One region of the Nocardia sp. NPDC052316 genome, then DNA from elsewhere that is predicted to be linked to it. Evidence: riboswitches for the same ligand, from Rfam matches in the RefSeq annotation. Region 1 holds a riboswitch; each other region holds the start of a gene.

Region 1 (4,205 bases):
CGGTCGCGAATGGCCGGTGGCACCTCGGCGGCGATGCTGTCCACCTTGGCGGCGCGGACACGGCCGGTCTGCGCGGCGGAGAGGTCGAAGGTGACCGTACCTGCGGGTGGGGGCGCGGACTCCGCGTCGGGGTCGGTGCAGCCGGTGGCCAGCAGGACGACCGCGGTCGCGGCGGCGGTGGCCAGGGCGGAAAGCTTCATCGGAAACCTGTTCATCAGCGGACTCGGGAGAGGAAGGCGCGGGTGCGCGGGTGGCGCGGATTGTCGAGGACCGCGGCGGGGGTCCCCTGCTCGACGATGGCGCCCGCGTCGAGAAACACGACGGTGTCGGCGATTTCGCGGGCGAAGCCGATCTCGTGGGTGACGATCACCAGCGCGGTGCCGCCGTGCGCGAGATCGCGGATCACGTCGAGCACCTCGCCGACCAGTTCGGGATCCAGCGCGGAGGTCGGTTCGTCGAACAGGATCACCCTGGGACGCAGGGCAAGTGCCCGCGCGATCGCCACCCGCTGCTGCTGTCCACCGGAGAGCCTGCGCGGGTAAGCGTCGGCCAGCTCGCCGATGCCAACCCGTGCCAGCAGCACCCGCGCCTCGGCCTCGACCTCCGTGCGGTCGCGGCGTTGCGCGGAAAGCGGTGCGAGCGTCACATTGTCGAGCACCGTCAGATGCGGGAAGAGATTGAAGTTCTGGAAGACGAACCCGATGCGGGAGCGCTGCTTGCGCACCTCGCGGTCGGGCAGCGCGTGCAAGGTGTTGCGGCGCAGCCGATATCCGATCAGCTCACCATCGATGCGCACGGTGCCCGCGTCCAGCGCCTCCAAATGGTTCAGCACGCGCAGCAGGGTGGACTTGCCGGAGCCGGACGGGCCGATCACCGTCACCACCTCGCCGGAGCGCACCGTCAGGTCGACCCCGCGCAGAACTTCCTGTGCGCCATAGGATTTGCGGACGCCGCGGACCTCGACGGCGGGCGCGGCGGTCATCGGGTCGCTCCGCGCGGCGCGGTGGCGCCGGACTCGGCGACTTCCCGCAGCTTCTGCCAGGCCCGCTGGACCGGTGACGGCGGTGGCGTGCGCTGGGTGCCCTTGGCGTAGTGGCGTTCGATGTAGTACTGCGCCACCGAGGCAATGGTGGTGAGCACGATGTACCAGGCGGTGGCAACCAGCAGCAGCGGCACCACCCGACCGTTGCGGCCGTAGATCACCTGGACCTGGTAGAACAGCTCCGCGATCGCCATCACCGACACGATCGAGGTGCCCTTGAACAGGCTGATCACCTCGTTGGTCGCATTGGGCAGGATCGACCGCATGGCCTGCGGGACCACGATGGTGCGGAACTGGCGCACCCGTGGAATGCCCAGCGCGGCAGCGGCTTCCAACTGCCCGGCGTCGACGGAGATGATGCCCGCCCGGATGATCTCGGCCGAGTACGCCGCCTGATGCAGCGCGAGCCCGATCACCGCCGCGGTGAACCCGCTGATCACGCCGTTCACGTCGAAGGTGAAAAACGCGGGACCGAACGGGATGCCGACCGACAGCGTGTTGTACAGGTAGGCGATGTTGAACCAGAACAGCAGTTGCACGATGAGCGGAATCGACCGGAACGCCCAGATGTAGCACCAGGAGATCACCCGCAGCACCGGGTTGCCGGACAGTCGCCCGATGGCCAGCGCGGTGCCGAGCAGGAAGCCGAGAGCGGTACCCCACGCGGTGAGTTCCAGTGTCACCCGCAGCGAGGCGAGCACCGACTTCGCGGTGATGTACTTGGCGAAGGTCGGCCAATCCCAGCCGGGATTGGTGACCAGGCCGTGGATGAACTGTGCGAGCAGGACGAGCGCGACCGCACTGACCACCCACCGCCACGGGTGCCGCGTCTTGGCCACGGTGGGTGCGGCACCCTCGGCGTCGGGCAGGTGGGTCGTAGTGGCGACCGGGTCGTCGCCTGCGTCGGTGTCGCCGGGCACGGCGGTGGCGGACGCACTCATTTCGAGGTCCTTCGGAAGAACGAACGAGACCGCACCACATCGGGCCGCGGTCACATCACCCGGCCAGCGACGGGTGCACAGACTGGCTGCGGGTCAGCCCCGACAGCTCGCGGACGTCACCTTGCACTGATCGATGTGGCGACGGCCCCAACGGGTGCCGAGGGCAGCGGAAATGATCACTTCGGTTCCTCCATCGGTCCCGGCGGAAGCACCCGCACCCGGTGAACCGGGGGGTTGCTGCGACGTCGACGAGCCAGGTCTCTCGGTCGCTCTGGATGGTTGTCGCCGATCCGGACACCGGCTGATGTCAGGGTCGGGCCGAATTATCATGCCCAGCAGGCGAACTCTGGGACAAGGGAACTAATCACCGTGAGCGTAAACCTCGCCGCGGCCCGGATATCGGGGGGTGCGGGGGCGGTGTGGTCGCCCGGACACGCCGATCGCTTGCCGGCGGCTATATCGCCTGATCACAGCGCTTTGCGGAGTACCGTCAGCCTTCGATCGCGTCGATGATGAGGGAGGTCTTCGTGGCTGTACCGCGCCGTTCGACCATACTGTCCGCCGTCGCGAGCTGCTCGGTCGCGCTGGCGCTCGCCGCACCGACCGCGGGTGGTGCGCCGCCGCCCGCCGTGGCACCGATTCCGACCGTCACCGCCCCGGTTCCGCCCGCAGCGGCCGGTCCGGCCCAGACCGGCACCAGCACGCTCAGCGATCTGTTCGGCGTCTACCACACCGCGGTCGACGGCCTGCGCGCCGCGGGCATGCAGCCTTTCCTGTACCCGACCGCGTCCGCGTACTGCCTCGGCGGCAGCTCCCTCGGCCTCGCCCCGGCGGTGGCCGCCGCCGTGCCCGGCCCGTGGCCCAAGACCACGATCGCCATTCCCGGCGTGGACCTGGCCGCCGTCAAGGCAGGCCAGACCATGTTCACCTTCGTGCCCTACGGCCTCGGCCAGGACGGGCCGGACACCACCGGCATGCAGGTCGCCTGGCTGAACCTGACCAGCGGCCGCGGCGGCATGGCCTCGATGGGCCCGCTGTCCACGGTGTTCGGCGCGATGATCCCCGCCGAAGTCCCGGCCGTGCTGCGCCCGATGGCCGAACGCGCCATCCAGGACTTCTTCTTCGCGGCCTTGCCGATGGGCGGCGTCCGCGCGGTACCCGTCGACACCGGTCAGGGCACCGTGCTCGCGGCGGTCTTCGGCACGGTCGACAACGGCGGCAAGTCCTGCTTCTTCCTGCCGACGGTGGGGATCACCGAAGTCCCTTAGATCTGGACCCGGCGGCCTTTCCAGCGCAACGTACCCCGTCGTCGAGCGCGATGGGAGCGGGCCCACAGCGCCAGGTAGGCGGCGACCGAGAACGGGTGGGCCAGGGCCGCGAGGACGTCGGTGCGGGCGAGTGGGCCGCCGGTCTCGGTGCAGCGAGCGAGCAGCCTGCCGGTGACCGCGGCCGCGTAACCGAGGAGGCCGACCCGGCGGAGCGCGCCGTGGCCGCGGAGTGCGACGGACGGCGGCACCCAATAGGCCAGGGCGGCAAGCGTTCCCACGGTCGCGCCGCCCGCGACGGTGCCGCCGTAGGCCGACCACAGCCATCGGGTGTAGCCCGCCGCGAGTTCGGTTGCGCTGTCGTACATTCGGGTGCTCGCCAGGCGTCCGGCGGCGACGAGCACGGTGGGTTGTCCTGCGCGGCGCAGGGTTCGGGCGATGTCGAGATCCTCGGTCGCGCTGGCGGCGACCGAGGCATGCCCACCGACGGCTCGGTAAGCGGCGGTGTCGAACGCCAGAAACTGCCCGCAGGCCACCGCGGTGGACGGCCGCAGGCTCCGATCGGCCACCGCGATCGGCAGCGTCGCGGCCCACGACCAGCACAGCAGCGGCTGCACCAGTGCCTCGACCGGCGACCCGGCCCGCTGCATCGGCCACGGCGACACCAATGCGGCTCGCCGCCTGCGCAATTCGCCGACCGCCCCCGCGATCGCGTCCGGTGCCAGCCGGACGTCGGCGTCCACGAAGACCAGCACCGGCGTCACCACCGCGTCGGCCAGTCGCACACACGCGGCAGCCTTCCCGGTCCAGCCGGGCGCGGGCGCGGTCTCGTTGCGCAGCACCGTGATTCGCGGGTCTTCGGCCGCCGCGTCGATCGCCGCGGCGAAGGTGTCGTCACCCGACGCGTCGTCGAGTATCAGCACGCTCATGCGCGGAACTCCGCGCTGCGCCCGCAGA
Region 2 (4,205 bases), on a different contig from region 1:
CGTGGGGGACCGCGAACGCGATCGCGACCAAGGCCGCGAGGCCGAGGGGAATGTTGATCCAGAAGATCGACTGCCAGCCCAGATCGGGCACCAGCAGACCGCCGAGCACCGGGCCGATGGCCAACCCCAGACCGTTCACCGAGTACAGCCAGCCGATAGCTTTGCCTCGATCACCCGGTGGGAACAGCGATTCCACCAGCGTCGAGGTGCTCGTGTAGAGCACGGCACAGGCCGCACCCTGCACGAAGCGCGCGACGAGCAGGATCCCGATCGACGAGGCGGCGGCCGCCCCCGCCGACGCGACCACGAACAGGGTGAGCCCGAACAGCAACACCTTTCGGCGTCCGAGATGATCGGCAACCCGCCCCGCCGTGACCATGAACATCGACAGCGCCATCAGGAAAACACCGAGGGTCAGTTCGGTGTTCGACGTACCGGCCTGCAGATCGGCCCCGATGGCGGGCAGCGCGGTGGTGACGATGGTGAGGTCGATGCACCCGAGGAACGACGCCACCGCCAGCCCGCCGAACCCGATGACGCGCCGCTCGGCCGGGATCTCGAGGCTCACAGCTGCGCCTCCGCCGCGGAGTTCAGCGCCGACTTGCGCTTCTTGAATCGCAAAGGGAGCCAGGCGACGCGGTCCGGGTACTCGGGTTCGACGAACAGTTCCCGTGTGCGGCCCATCGCGGCGGAGATGCGCTGCGGGTAGATGACGAAGTCGAATCCCTCGTGCGCCCACAGCGGCATGATGATCGGGCATTCCTCCAAAAGGTATGCGCGGCAGGATATCCGGACCGCGTCCTGGTCGACGTCGGGTTCGCGCGCCAGCCGCCGTTCGATGAATCGTTCGATGGTGCTGTCGATGGCGTGCCGATAGGGTTCGTCGGTCTCGTAGGCGTGCTCGATGGCGTCGTAGAGGTCGCCGTAGCGGGGATGGGACAGCGCGAAGTCCCACCGCAGAATGTTTGTCGGGCAGTCGATCTGGTCCAGATAGCCCTGGTTGCGTGCGATCCATTGGTCACCGGCGATGCGCGCACGAGCATGCCGGTCGATATCGGTGCCGCCGCTGAGGTTGTGCCGTTGCAGGGTGTCCGCGACGGCGATCGCGCAGCGCCCGAAGTTCGAGCGATTGATCAAATCGATGGTCGCGGCGAGCTTTTCACCCTCGTGGTAGTCCGCGCCGACGCTGACCAGCAGGACGGTGGAGCGGCCGTCGGTGGTGATGCCGTCCGAGCGTAGGTCGTAGGCGGCCTTGTGCGACGCCGAGAGCAGCGTAGTCGTGGTCATCAGCTCCACACCTTCAGCGACTCGGCCGGATCGGTGACCCCGATGAACAGTCCGATGGTGATGCGGGGGCGGTCCTGGGACGGCGCGACCGCGTGCACGCGGCGCGGATCGATGAAGATCGCATCGCCGACGCGCGGCGTGATGACGAGCGCCGGATCGCCTACCGCGGCACGGTCGATGCCGTAGACGCGGTCGCCGGATCGGTCTCGATATTCGCTCTCGTCGGGATAGTCGTCCCAGATCTGCAATTCGCCGCCCCGATCCGGCACATCCAGATAGACATTCACCGACAGTTGCCGCGTGATCCGAATATCGAAGTCCGGCGGCAGGTTGCGGCCGACATTGTCAGTGTGCGGCTCCAAATCCACACCCACCAGTTGGTAGCGCGCGACGCCGGCGAAGAAAGCCTGCCCGTCGCGCCGCAACAAACTCGCCCCGGCGGGCCAGCTCTCGTCGAGCAGTAACCGCAGGTCGTCGGCGGGGTACGAATACGGCGAGGCGATGTCGCGCAGCCGATCGATATTGTCGCGTGCCTCCTCGAAATACCGCCCGCGCCCGGCGTCGGTGCTCGTCTCCGAGAACGCGTGCCCGATCCGCCGGAACTGCGGGTCGGTGGCCAACGGGCCGTGGTCCTGCCTGCCGACGAAGGCCTTGCGCAGGTGGTCGAGCGCGTCCGGCCGGACGAATCCGGCCAGTCGCACCGCGTGCACGTCGCCGTTCAACAGCGCGGTCAACGATTCATGGTCGAATCTTTGCCTGGTGGTGTCCAGCACGCGGTCTCCGAGAGTTGGCGTGGCCGTGGTCATGTCGTTCCCCTCTGGTTGTCGCTCGATGGACCGGGCACAGGCCCAGGCACGAGAAGGGGAGTGCGTTTCGGACATGAGTCGACCCCCGTCTCTCGAGAGGGCTCCAGCACACCGATGGAGCCCGCGCTTGCCCGGGCCGCATTACGCGGCTCGGCCTGGTCTTGACCCGGGGCACCCCGCCGCGGTTGGAGGGTTGCCGGCCAGCTAGCCGGGGACTTGACGCTGGCACTCTTGACCTGAGGTAAGCGTGCCGCCCGTCAGAACCGTTGTCACGCTTTAGAATCGCGCTGAGTTATGAACCGAGCTAAGGAGTTTCCGCCCGGAGTTACGGACCGTCACGCCTGGTCAGCCGCCGAGTAGGCCGAGGCCGCGTAGTTCGAGGGCGGCCAGTCGGCGGACGGTGGCTTCGTCGCCGCGGCGCCAGGCGTCGACCACGTCGGGGTCGATGCGGTCGAGTTTGCGCAGGGGCTGGTTGGCGAGGGCGCGCAGGGCGAGTAGGTCGCGTCCGCCGGGGGCGGCGCGCAGGCGGGCTGCTGTTGCGGCTCTGCGCATCCAGCGCACGCGTAGCGGCAGCCAGAGGAACAGCACCAGTCCGAGCGGGACGATCAAGAGTCCGAGGGCGAGGGCCATGGCGAGGTCGTTGACCAGGGCCTGCTGGTCGCTTCCGGCCTCGGCCATGGACCGGGCGGCCGCGGCCGCGCGCTCGAAGGGGGAGGTGAGATCGTCGCCGACCATCGGCACCCGGCCGACCTTCCGGCCGACGTCACCGAGGCTGTCGGCCATGCCGCCGCCCGCGCCTTCCAGCTTCTGGCCGGGCACCCCGAGCTGCTGCACCAGATCGTGCACCCAGAGTGCGGCCGTGACCGAGGCGTATACCCAGGCCACCACCAGCAGATCCGTGACCAATTGACGGGCGGCGACGGGGGCCCGATCGGCGTAAATCCTCACCTGTACGGAATTCCCCGGTGCGCCAATCGAAAACGGCACTTCCTACGCGCAATAACGCGGGCAATACTGTTCAGAGAGTGCCTTGGCGCGCGGACCGCCACAGGTCGACTTCGCCGTCATCGTCGAGCAGCGCGTCGATGTCGGCGAGCTCGTCGGCGCTGAATTCGAGATTGTCGAGGGCGGCGACGTTTTGCTCGAGCTGGTCGGTGGTGGACGCGCCGATCACCAGCGACGTCACCCGATCGTCGCGCAGCGCCCAGGCCAGCGCAAGCTGGGCCAGCGTCTGCCCGCGGCGATCGGCGACCGCGCCGAGTTTGCGCAGCCGATCGATCATCGCCGGGGTGAGCAACTCGTTCTGGAACGACTTGCCTTGGGCGGCACGCGATTCCGGTGGAATGCCATCGAGGTACTTCGAGGTGAGCAGCCCCTGCGCGAGCGCGGTGAACCCGATGACGCCGAACCCCTCCGCGCCGGCCGCGTCGAGCAGCCCCTCGGTCTCGATCCACCGGTTGAGCATCGAGTAGGACGGCTGATGGATGAGCAGGGGAGTGCCGAGCTCACGCAGCAGTGTGGCGATGGTGACCGAATCCTGCGCGGTATACGAGGAAATTCCTACGTACAGCGCCTTTCCCTGACGGACCGCGGTATCGAGCGCCGCCGCGGTCTCTTCCAGCGGAGTCGTCGGGTCGAATCGGTGCGAATAGAAGATGTCGACATAGTCGAGTCCGAGCCTGCTCAGCGACTGGTCGAGCGAGGCGAGCAGATACTTGCGTGACCCGCCGCCCTGCCCGTACGGACCCGGCCACATGTCCCAGCCCGCTTTGCTGGAGATGACGAGTTCGTCGCGGTAGGGAGCGAGTTCCTCGCGCAGAATGCGTCCAGCGTTGATCTCCGCCGCGCCGTAGGGCGGGCCGTAATTGTTCGCCAGGTCGAAATGCGTGATACCGAGATCGAAGGCGCGCAAGGCGATTTCACGCTGGGTGAGATAGGGGCGGTCATCCCCGAAGTTGTGCCAGAAGCCGAGCGAGAGCAGCGGCAAATCCAGGCCCGAGCGTCCGGACCGGCGATAGCGCATCGCGCCGTCGTACCTGGCGGGGTCGGGAACATATGCCATGGAGACCTCCTCATCAGCTGCACGGACGGTCCCATACTGCCCGACCGGTG
Region 3 (4,205 bases), on a different contig from region 1:
CGACGGCATCCGCACGCCGACCCGGTCGCCCGGTCGCACGCCTGCCGTGGCGAGGCGGGCCATCGTCTTCTCGATCTCCACCACGAGTTCGAGGTAGCTGAGCACCGTATCGCCGTCGTCGATGGCGGGTGCGTCGGGATGGGTCAGTGCGGTAGCGGTCAGGATGTCGACGAGGGTGCGGGCCGGTGGCGTGTGCGCGGTCCGTTGTAGCGGGTGTACCGTCGCGTCAACCTGTGGCTGGAGCATGACGCCCTGCCCACCTCCCATTCGACCTGCCTCGCGCTTCCCTGGTGTTGTTGTGTCATAGCTGGGTTACCAATGGGCAAACACCATGGTGACCAGTTGTCCACGGTACTCGGGGTTGTCGACGTTTGTTGTTCACCGCCGCGGTTGCCGCGCGGACCGCCGTGGGCGAGGTTGTTGCAGGTCGTGGCGGTTTCTGTCGGACGCGCCGAAGCAACGCCTGGTGGGCGGGTTACCCGGTGGGTTCGCCGGGCGGTCGCTGGGCATCGCGCGCAGGCCGCTGTGATTCCCCTCATCCCGCTGGTGATCTTGCAGCTCAGCGCGTTTCGCGCCGCAGCGGTCAGGCCGCGGAGGCGGCGGTTCCGATGCCGAGAGTCGCCAGGATGGCGGCGCTGGCCTGTTCGAGCCGCTCCCGGATCTTCGGGCGGCCCAGCAGCGCGACCGCGCGGGAGGCGACCAAGGCCAGGAGCACCATCTCTACCGCGGCGATCACCGACTCGATGGCGCCGAGGGCGAGGGTGTTGACGAAGGTGACCTCGGTGAGGAACTGGGGCAGCACCGCGAGATAGAACAGGCCGACCTTCGGGTTGAACATGCACGAGACGACACCCGCGGTGAACGCCGAGCGAACCGACGTCCTGGTGCCAGGCGCGTGGTCCGCCAGACCCCCGGCGCCCTCGGCGTCCCGCGCGGCCCTGCGCTGCCGCCGCTGGTCGAGCAACGCGCGAACGCCCAAGTACACCAAGTAGATTCCGCCGATCACCTTCAACGCGCGGTACGCGGTCGCCGACTGCTCGAGCAGCGCCGCGACACCGGCCGCGACCACCACCGCCCACACGATCCCACCGAGCGCCGACCCGATCGCCGCGGCGATCCCGGGTCGCGCGTCCACCAGCGAGAACCGCAGCACCAGGAACGAGTCAGGGCCGGGAGTGAGCGACAGCAGAACGCACAGGCCGATAAAGCTCAGCAGCAGGGAAAGCGACATCCACTGATGTGAACCCAATACCGTCCGATAAGCAACGCATTTCCCCGCCTACCACCCCTGCACGTGCGTGTGCGAGCGCCGTGGCCACGCCGCCGAGGACACTTGACAGCGCGGGTTCCGGTCTGCCAATCTCGGGTCAGGTCATGAGTACCAGCGTTCAGCCCCGGCTTGCTGGTCGGCAACCCTCCTCCGCGGTGGGGTGCTCCGGGTGACGACCAGGCCGACGCCCGACCGGGTGCGGCAAGCGCGGACTCGACGAATCACCTGATTGCGGGTTCCAGAGCCGATGGGATTTTCGTGATGACTGCTGTGGCAACCCAGAACTGTGCCCCCCTCGCCCGGGTTTCCGGCGACGACCTGCGGGTGCCGCTGGTCCAAGGCGGGACGACCACCTACGCCAACTTCGATTACGCCGCGAGCGCTCCCGCATTGGCGCAGGTCACCGACCGGGTGCAGCAGCTGCTGCCGTTCTACGCGAGCGTGCACCGCGGCGCGGGCTACGCCTCGCGGATCTCCACCGAGTGCTACGAGGCGGCTCGCGGTTCGGTCACCCGGTTCCTCGACGCGGCCGACGACCAGGTGGTGGTGTTCACCCGCAACACCACCGACTCGCTGAATCTGCTCGCCTCCTGCGTGCCCGGCGACACCGTGGTGCTCGACATCGAGCATCACGCGAACTTCCTGCCATGGACCAGGCACGGCCGCCGCGTGGTGCAGGCAGGCGCCACCGTCGAGGAGACCGTCGGCAGGCTGGTGGCCGAGCTGTGCAGCAAGCCCGCCGCGCTGCTCGCGGTGACCGGCGCGTCCAATGTCACCGGCGAGGTGCTGCCGCTGGAGCGGCTGGCCACCATCGCTCATCAGTGCGGTGCCCGCATCCTCGTCGATGCCGCCCAGCTCGCGCCGCACCGGCGAATCAGTTTGCGCGACACCGGCATCGACTATGTCGCGTTCTCCGGCCACAAGCTGTACGCGCCGTTCGGCGCAGGCGTGCTCGTCGGCCGCCGCGACTGGCTCGACAACGCCGAGCCCTACCTCGCCGGTGGTGGCGCGGTCCGCGAGGTCACCACCGCGGGCACCGAATGGGCGCAGGCCCCGCAGCGCCACGAGGGTGGGTCACCCAATGTGCTGGGCGCCGCCGCCCTGGCCGCCGCCTGTGACGCGCTCTGTGAGATCGACGCGGAAACCCTCGCCGCCCACGAACACCACCTCGCCGATCGACTCCGCGACGGCCTCGCCGCGATCCCCGGCGTGAATTTGCTGCGCATCTGGACCGACGCCCCCGACACCGTCGGCATCGTCGCCTTCACCCTGGACGGTTTCGTCCCCGGCCACGTCGCCGCGTATCTCTCCGCCGAACACGGCATCGGCGTCCGCGACGGCCGCTTCTGCGCGCATCCGCTGCTCGCCCGCCTCGAACTCGACGGCGCCCTCCGTGCCAGCATCGGCCTCGGCACGACGGCCGCCGACATCGACCGGCTCATCGATGCCGTAGCCACGCTCGTGCACCAAGGCCCGAGCTGGAACTACGCCACCACGAACAACCTCTGGAACCCCACTCCGGAGACCCGCCCCTTCACCTCGCAGGCCCCGACCGGCGCCGCCCCCTGCCTCACCGGGTAGCCGATAGAAAGTGGGCGCCCGGCACTACGCCGGACGGCCATGGTCGAAAAACGTCGCTCAGTCGCCGAGTTTGGTGGGCCGGTGGTAGCGGCCGTTGTAGTAGAGCAGGGGCGCGGCGGCGGGGGTCTCGTTGGTGTTGTCGTGCACCCGGGTCACCAGGCCGACGACCAGGGTGTGGTCACCCAGCGGGATGAGCTGGTGGATGGTCGCGCGCAGCCAGATGGGGGTGCCGTGCAGGACCGGCTCGCCGGTGTCGAGGGTGGTCCAGAGCGAGCGGTCGCTGAAGCGATCCTCGGCGGTGCGGGCGAAACGCTGGGCCAGGTGGTGCTGGTGTTCGCCGAGGAAATGGATGACGACCGAGTCGGCGTCCAGCAGCGCGGCCAGGCTCGACGAGGTGTGCGCGATATTGAACGAGACGAGCGGCGGGGCCAGCGACAGCGAGGCGAAGGACGTCGCGGTGAAACCGATCGGGCCCTTCGGCGAGTTCAGCGTCACGACGGTGACGCCCGCCGGATAGTGGCGCATCGAGGCGCGGAATTGCTCGGCGGTGATCCCGCTCAGATCATCGGGGATCTGGAAATCCGCGGCGGGCCGTTCAGCTTCGGTCACTGTGCCGCCTCTCCGGGTATTCAGGCAAAACTCCTTTTCGAGAGTAGTGCCGTCGGTGGCCTGCGGGGTGGCGGGGGTTGGATCAGCCCGTGCCCGGTGCGTTACCCGGGTACTCGCGGGATCAGTGGGATCGGGCACGCAAAGAGCCGTTGACCAGCATCCAAGGAACCGAAAGACGGGTTGACTTCGGAGAGTCAGTCGACGACGTCTATGGGCAGCCCTGCGGTGATGCGGACCAGCTCGTGGAAAGAGGTGCGGAACACCGTGTTCGGGTGGCCGCCCGCGGCCCAGACCTCGCGGTGGTTCGACAGGGCGGTGTCCACCCAGGTGGGCAGGTTGGTGGGGTGGCCTACCGGGGCCACGCCGCCGATCGGCTGGCCGGTGACTTGGCGGACCATATCGGCGGGGGCGTGAGTCAGGGTGCCCTCCAAGCGTTTTCCGGTGGACTCGAGATCTACCTCGTGTGCGCCGGAGACCAGGAGCAGTACCGGGTCCTCGTCCAGCAGGAAGACCAGGGAGCTGGTGATGGCGCCCACGTCGACGCCGAGCGTGCGCGCGGCATCCGCAACGGTGGGGGTGGGGGCCGGCTGGGTCACGATGACACCGTGATGGCCTCGGGCGATGAGGGTGTCCGCGACTCGGCAGGCGATCGGTGGCAATGTCGACCTGCGCATGCCACCAGAGTAGAGCGATTGCGGGTGGTGCGCCGGGCTACTCGGCGAATGCGTCAGTATTCCGGATAGCC
Region 4 (4,205 bases), on a different contig from region 1:
CGCGGGGGTGGTCGCGTCGGTCAGACTCCGACGTGCACCGGGCGGGCGCCGTCCTCGGAGCCCTCGATCAGGTTCTCCGGCCGGTCCCGGATCATCAGCGCGATCACCGGGACGGCGGCGAGGAAGAAGCCCGCTCCGACATAGAACGCCACGTCGTAGCTGTGGATCGAGGCGCGGGCGACCAGGTTGTCGATCGTCGGGTGATTCTCGGCGTAGGTCTTGGCCGTCTGCACCGAGATGGTGGTCAGCAGCGCCGTGCCGACCGCACCACCGACCTGTTGCGCCGCGTTCAGCAGCGCACTGGCCACGCCGGAATCCTCCTCCTCCACCTGGTGCAGCGCGACCGTCTGCATGCCGACGAACAGCGGGCCCATGCCGAGTGCGATCAACACCTGGGCGGGCAGCACGCTCGTCGCGAAGCCGTCGCCGAAGTCCAGCTGAGCCAGCCACACCAAACCGAGCACGCCGAGCACGGCACCGGCCACCATCAGCGGCCGCGGACCGATCTTGGGCAGCAGCGCGCTGGTGACGCCCGCGGAGATCGCGATGCCCGCCGGGAAGGGCAGGAAGGCGAAGCCCGCCTTCAGCGACGAGTAACCCAGCGTGATCTGGAAGTAGTAGCTGAGGAACAGGAACATCGCGAACATGGCGATCGGCACGAGCAACGCGGCGAGGAACGCGCCACCCCGGTTGATCTCACCCGGAATATGCAGCGGCAGCAGTGGATTGGCCGAGCGCCGTTCGATCACCACGAAGGCGATCAGCAGCGCGGTCCCGGCGACGAGCAGGCCGAGGGTGCTGCCCGCCAGCCAGCCGTCGTCGGCCGCGCGGCTGAAGCCGTACACGATCGCGATCAGGCCGAGCGTCACGGTGACCGCGCCGGGCACGTCGTAGCCGCCGGTGCGCGGTGTCGGCACGTCCTTGACCACCCATGCCAGCGCACCGAGCAGGGCGAGCAGCGCGATGGGGGTATTCACCAGCAGGCACCAGCGCCACGAGGCGTACTCGGTGAGCGCTCCGCCCGCGATCAGACCGAGCGCGGCGCCACCGGCGGAGATTCCCGCGAACACGCCGAACGCCGTTGCGCGCTCACCGGGTTCGGTGAAAGTCACCGACAGCAACGACAACGCGGCGGGCGCGAGCAAGGCCGCGAACGCACCCTGCAGCGCGCGCCCGGCGAACATCTCCGCGCCGTTCTGCGCCAGACCGGCGAGTGCCGACGCGGCGGCGAAACCGACGAGACCGACGATGAAGATCCGGCGTCGACCCAGGTAGTCGGCGAGCCGACCGCCGAGCAGCAGCAGGCCGCCGAAGATCAGCGTGTAAGCGGTCAGCATCCACTGCTTGTTGCCGTCGCTGATGCCGAGATCATGCTGCGCGAACGGCAGCGAGATGGTCACGATGGTGGCGTCGAGCACGACCATGAGCTGGGCCAACGCGATCACCGCGAGAGCGAACCAGCGGGCGGAGCCGCCTTGTTTTTCCGGTACTTCTACCGCTTCCACAGTCTCGGTCACCGTGGTCTCCTCATCCCTAGACACTGTGCGGCTATCCTGACATTTGGCGACAATTGGCGTCAAGCGAAAAATGTCGTAGCACGACATTTGGCGGTTAAGGACACGAAAACACTAGGTTGCGATAGGGTGTGAACATGCTCGAGTCACCGACGCCGACGACCGCGAGTACCGCAGCGGAGACCCCGGCTGCCCCCGTCAATGCCGGGCCGCCCGCCCATCCCGGCCTACGGGAGCGCAAGAAGCAGAAGACCAGGTTGCGAATCATCGAGGTCGCGCTGAACCTCTGCGACGCACAGGGATTCGACGCGACGACGGTCGAACAGATCGCCAACGCCGCCGACGTCTCGCCGCGCACGATCAACCGATACTTCGACAGCAAAGAGGACATCGTCCTCGGTCCGATCCAGGACTTCGGCGAGACCGTCGCGGAGACGCTGCGCACGCTTCCCGTCACCGGCAACGAACTGGAGTCGATCCGCGAGGCGTTTCTGCGGGTGATCGACCACGCCGCGAGCGAGTCCGCCGAGGGACCGGTCTCGTTCCGGCAGTTCCAGCAGATGCAGCGGATCATGCGCAGCAGCCCGTCGGTCAGCGCGCGCAGCCTCGAGCACGCCGACAGCAAGAACGTCGCGATCGCCGCGGTGGTCGCCGAACGACTCGACAGCACCCCCGACGCGCTGCCGGTGCGGCTGATCCTCGGCGCCTGGCAGCTCATCGGCCACCTCGCGATGGAGTGCGGCGAGAGCATGTTCGACTACGACAATCCGCAGGCGGCCGCTGCGGCAGGCCGCGACTCCTTCACCACCGCCTTCGACGAGTTCACGCGCGTGTGCGGCGGCGCGCGACCCGGCGCGGCCCGCTGAGTTCGGCTCCGGATTTCGGCGGTTGATCCGGCGCCGGTTATGATGCCGTCAGGTCATGAGTGCCAGCGCCAAGCCCCGGCTCGCTGGACGGCAACCCTCCAGCAGCGGTGGGGTGCTCCGGGTGATGACCGGGCTCTCGAAGGTCGAGAGCAAGCGCGCTTTCCAGGAGGTTCCCGAAATGTGTTGTTGTACTTCGCCGTTGCCCCGATAACCCGTTAGTTCTGGCGAACAACCTTTTCTTTGGAGCAAAGCTCATGAGTGATTCCACCGTGCCCGCGGCCGACGTCGACCCGACCGCGCAGTGGTCCTTCGAGACCAAGCAGGTGCACGCGGGACAGGCCCCCGACGGCACCACCGGTGCCAGGGCCCTGCCCATCTACCAGACCACCTCATACGCCTTCCGCGACACCGACCACGCCGCCGCGCTGTTCGGGCTCGCCGAGCCGGGCAATATCTACACCCGGATCATGAACCCCACCCAGGACGTGGTGGAGCAGCGCGTCGCCGCGCTCGAAGGCGGTGTCGCCGCACTGCTGCTGGCCTCCGGACAGGCCGCGGAGACGTTCGCCATCCTGAACCTGGCCTCGGCCGGCGACCACATCGTGTCCAGCCCGCACCTCTACGGCGGCACCTACAACCTTTTCCACTACTCGCTGCCCAAGCTCGGCATCGAGGTGTCCTTCGTCGACGACCCCGACGACCTGGACCAGTGGCGCGCGGCGATCCGGCCGAACACCAAGGCGTTCTACGGCGAGACCATCGCCAACCCGAGCAGCGCCATCTTCGACATTCCCGGCATCGCCGCCGTCGCGCACCAGGCCGGGCTGCCGCTGATCGTCGACAACACGGTGGCCACGCCGTACCTGATCCAGCCGCTGGCGCACGGCGCCGACATCGTCGTGCACTCGGCGACCAAGTACCTCGGCGGGCACGGCGCCGCGGTGGCGGGCGTGCTCGTCGACGGCGGCACCTTCGACTGGACGGTCACCGACGCGCAGGGTCAGCCGCGCTTCCCCGGCTTCACCACCCCGGACCCCAGCTACCACGGTGCGGTGTTCGCCGATCTCGGCGCGCCCGCGTTCGCACTCAAGGCGCGCGTGCAACTGCTACGCGACCTCGGCTCGGCGGTCTCGCCGTTCAACGCGTTCCTGATCAGCCAGGGCATCGAGACGCTGAGCCTGCGGATCGAGCGGCACGTCGCCAATGCCAAGGCGGTGGCCGAATTCCTGAGCACCCACCCGGACGTCGAGCAGGTCTTTTACGCCGGTCTGCCCTCCTCGCCCTGGTACGAACGCGGCAAGCAGCTGGCGCCCAAGGGCCCCGGCGCGATCGTCGCCTTCGAGCTGCGCGGCGGTGTCGATGCGGGCAAGAAGTTCGTGGACGGATTAGTCCTGCACAGCCATGTGGCTAACATCGGAGATGTGCGCTCCCTCGTGATTCACCCCGCGTCGACCACACATTCGCAGCTGACGCCCGCCGAGCAACTGCTCGCCGGGGTCACTCCGGGCCTGGTCCGCTTGGCGGTGGGGATCGAAGGGATCGACGACATCCTGACCGATCTGCGCGCCGGTTTCGCGGCGGCGACGTGAAGGTGAGCAGCGAACCGAGTGTGGCCCGTTCGTCCGGGGTGGCCCTGCCGCCCCCGGACGGGCGGCTCGGCATCATCCCCGTCGGCGACGTCCGGCTGGAGAGCGGCGCGGTCATTCCGCAGGTGCATCTGGCCGTGCAGCGCTGGGGTGAGCTCTCCCCCACCCTGGACAACGTGGTGCTGGTCGAGCACGCGCTGACCGGCGACTCGCATGTGGTCGGGCACCCGGACGACATC

The links. Region 1 has a riboswitch for S-adenosylmethionine ahead of ACIHA7_RS16985 (amino acid ABC transporter permease). Riboswitches for the same ligand answer to the same signal wherever they lie in the genome.
Region 2: another riboswitch for S-adenosylmethionine. It lies ahead of ACIHA7_RS09830 (2OG-Fe(II) oxygenase); the one in region 1 lies ahead of ACIHA7_RS16985 (amino acid ABC transporter permease).
Region 3: another riboswitch for S-adenosylmethionine. It lies ahead of ACIHA7_RS27515 (aminotransferase class V-fold PLP-dependent enzyme); the one in region 1 lies ahead of ACIHA7_RS16985 (amino acid ABC transporter permease).
Region 4: another riboswitch for S-adenosylmethionine. It lies ahead of ACIHA7_RS30630 (bifunctional o-acetylhomoserine/o-acetylserine sulfhydrylase); the one in region 1 lies ahead of ACIHA7_RS16985 (amino acid ABC transporter permease).

The regions. Positions count from the first base shown of each region.
Region 1 is NZ_JBIUBB010000003.1:915,142-919,346, forward strand. Features, by position in the region: gene ACIHA7_RS16975 (ABC transporter substrate-binding protein) at 1-215, opposite strand, end outside; gene ACIHA7_RS16980 (amino acid ABC transporter ATP-binding protein) at 215-982, opposite strand; gene ACIHA7_RS16985 (amino acid ABC transporter permease) at 979-1,983, opposite strand; SAM riboswitch class I at 2,171-2,265, opposite strand; gene ACIHA7_RS16990 (hypothetical protein) at 2,511-3,251, shown strand; gene ACIHA7_RS16995 (glycosyltransferase) at 3,248-4,205, opposite strand, start outside.
Region 2 is NZ_JBIUBB010000002.1:680,507-684,711, forward strand. Features, by position in the region: gene ACIHA7_RS09820 (MFS transporter) at 1-568, opposite strand, end outside; gene ACIHA7_RS09825 (tRNA-dependent cyclodipeptide synthase) at 565-1,287, opposite strand; gene ACIHA7_RS09830 (2OG-Fe(II) oxygenase) at 1,287-2,093, opposite strand; SAM riboswitch class IV at 2,212-2,330, opposite strand; gene ACIHA7_RS09835 (hypothetical protein) at 2,439-3,041, opposite strand; gene mgrA (L-glyceraldehyde 3-phosphate reductase) at 3,112-4,155, opposite strand.
Region 3 is NZ_JBIUBB010000005.1:863,698-867,902, forward strand. Features, by position in the region: gene ACIHA7_RS27505 (Pls/PosA family non-ribosomal peptide synthetase) at 1-246, opposite strand, end outside; gene ACIHA7_RS27510 (LysE family translocator) at 584-1,231, opposite strand; SAM riboswitch class IV at 1,371-1,484, shown strand; gene ACIHA7_RS27515 (aminotransferase class V-fold PLP-dependent enzyme) at 1,532-2,851, shown strand; gene ACIHA7_RS27520 (flavin reductase family protein) at 2,909-3,460, opposite strand; gene ACIHA7_RS27525 (YbaK/EbsC family protein) at 3,655-4,134, opposite strand; gene ACIHA7_RS27530 (2-oxo-4-hydroxy-4-carboxy-5-ureidoimidazoline decarboxylase) at 4,188-4,205, opposite strand, start outside.
Region 4 is NZ_JBIUBB010000006.1:663,353-667,557, reverse strand. Features, by position in the region: gene ACIHA7_RS30640 (MFS transporter) at 21-1,517, opposite strand; gene ACIHA7_RS30635 (TetR family transcriptional regulator) at 1,652-2,380, shown strand; SAM riboswitch class IV at 2,432-2,542, shown strand; gene ACIHA7_RS30630 (bifunctional o-acetylhomoserine/o-acetylserine sulfhydrylase) at 2,635-3,969, shown strand; gene ACIHA7_RS30625 (homoserine O-acetyltransferase) at 4,008-4,205, shown strand, end outside.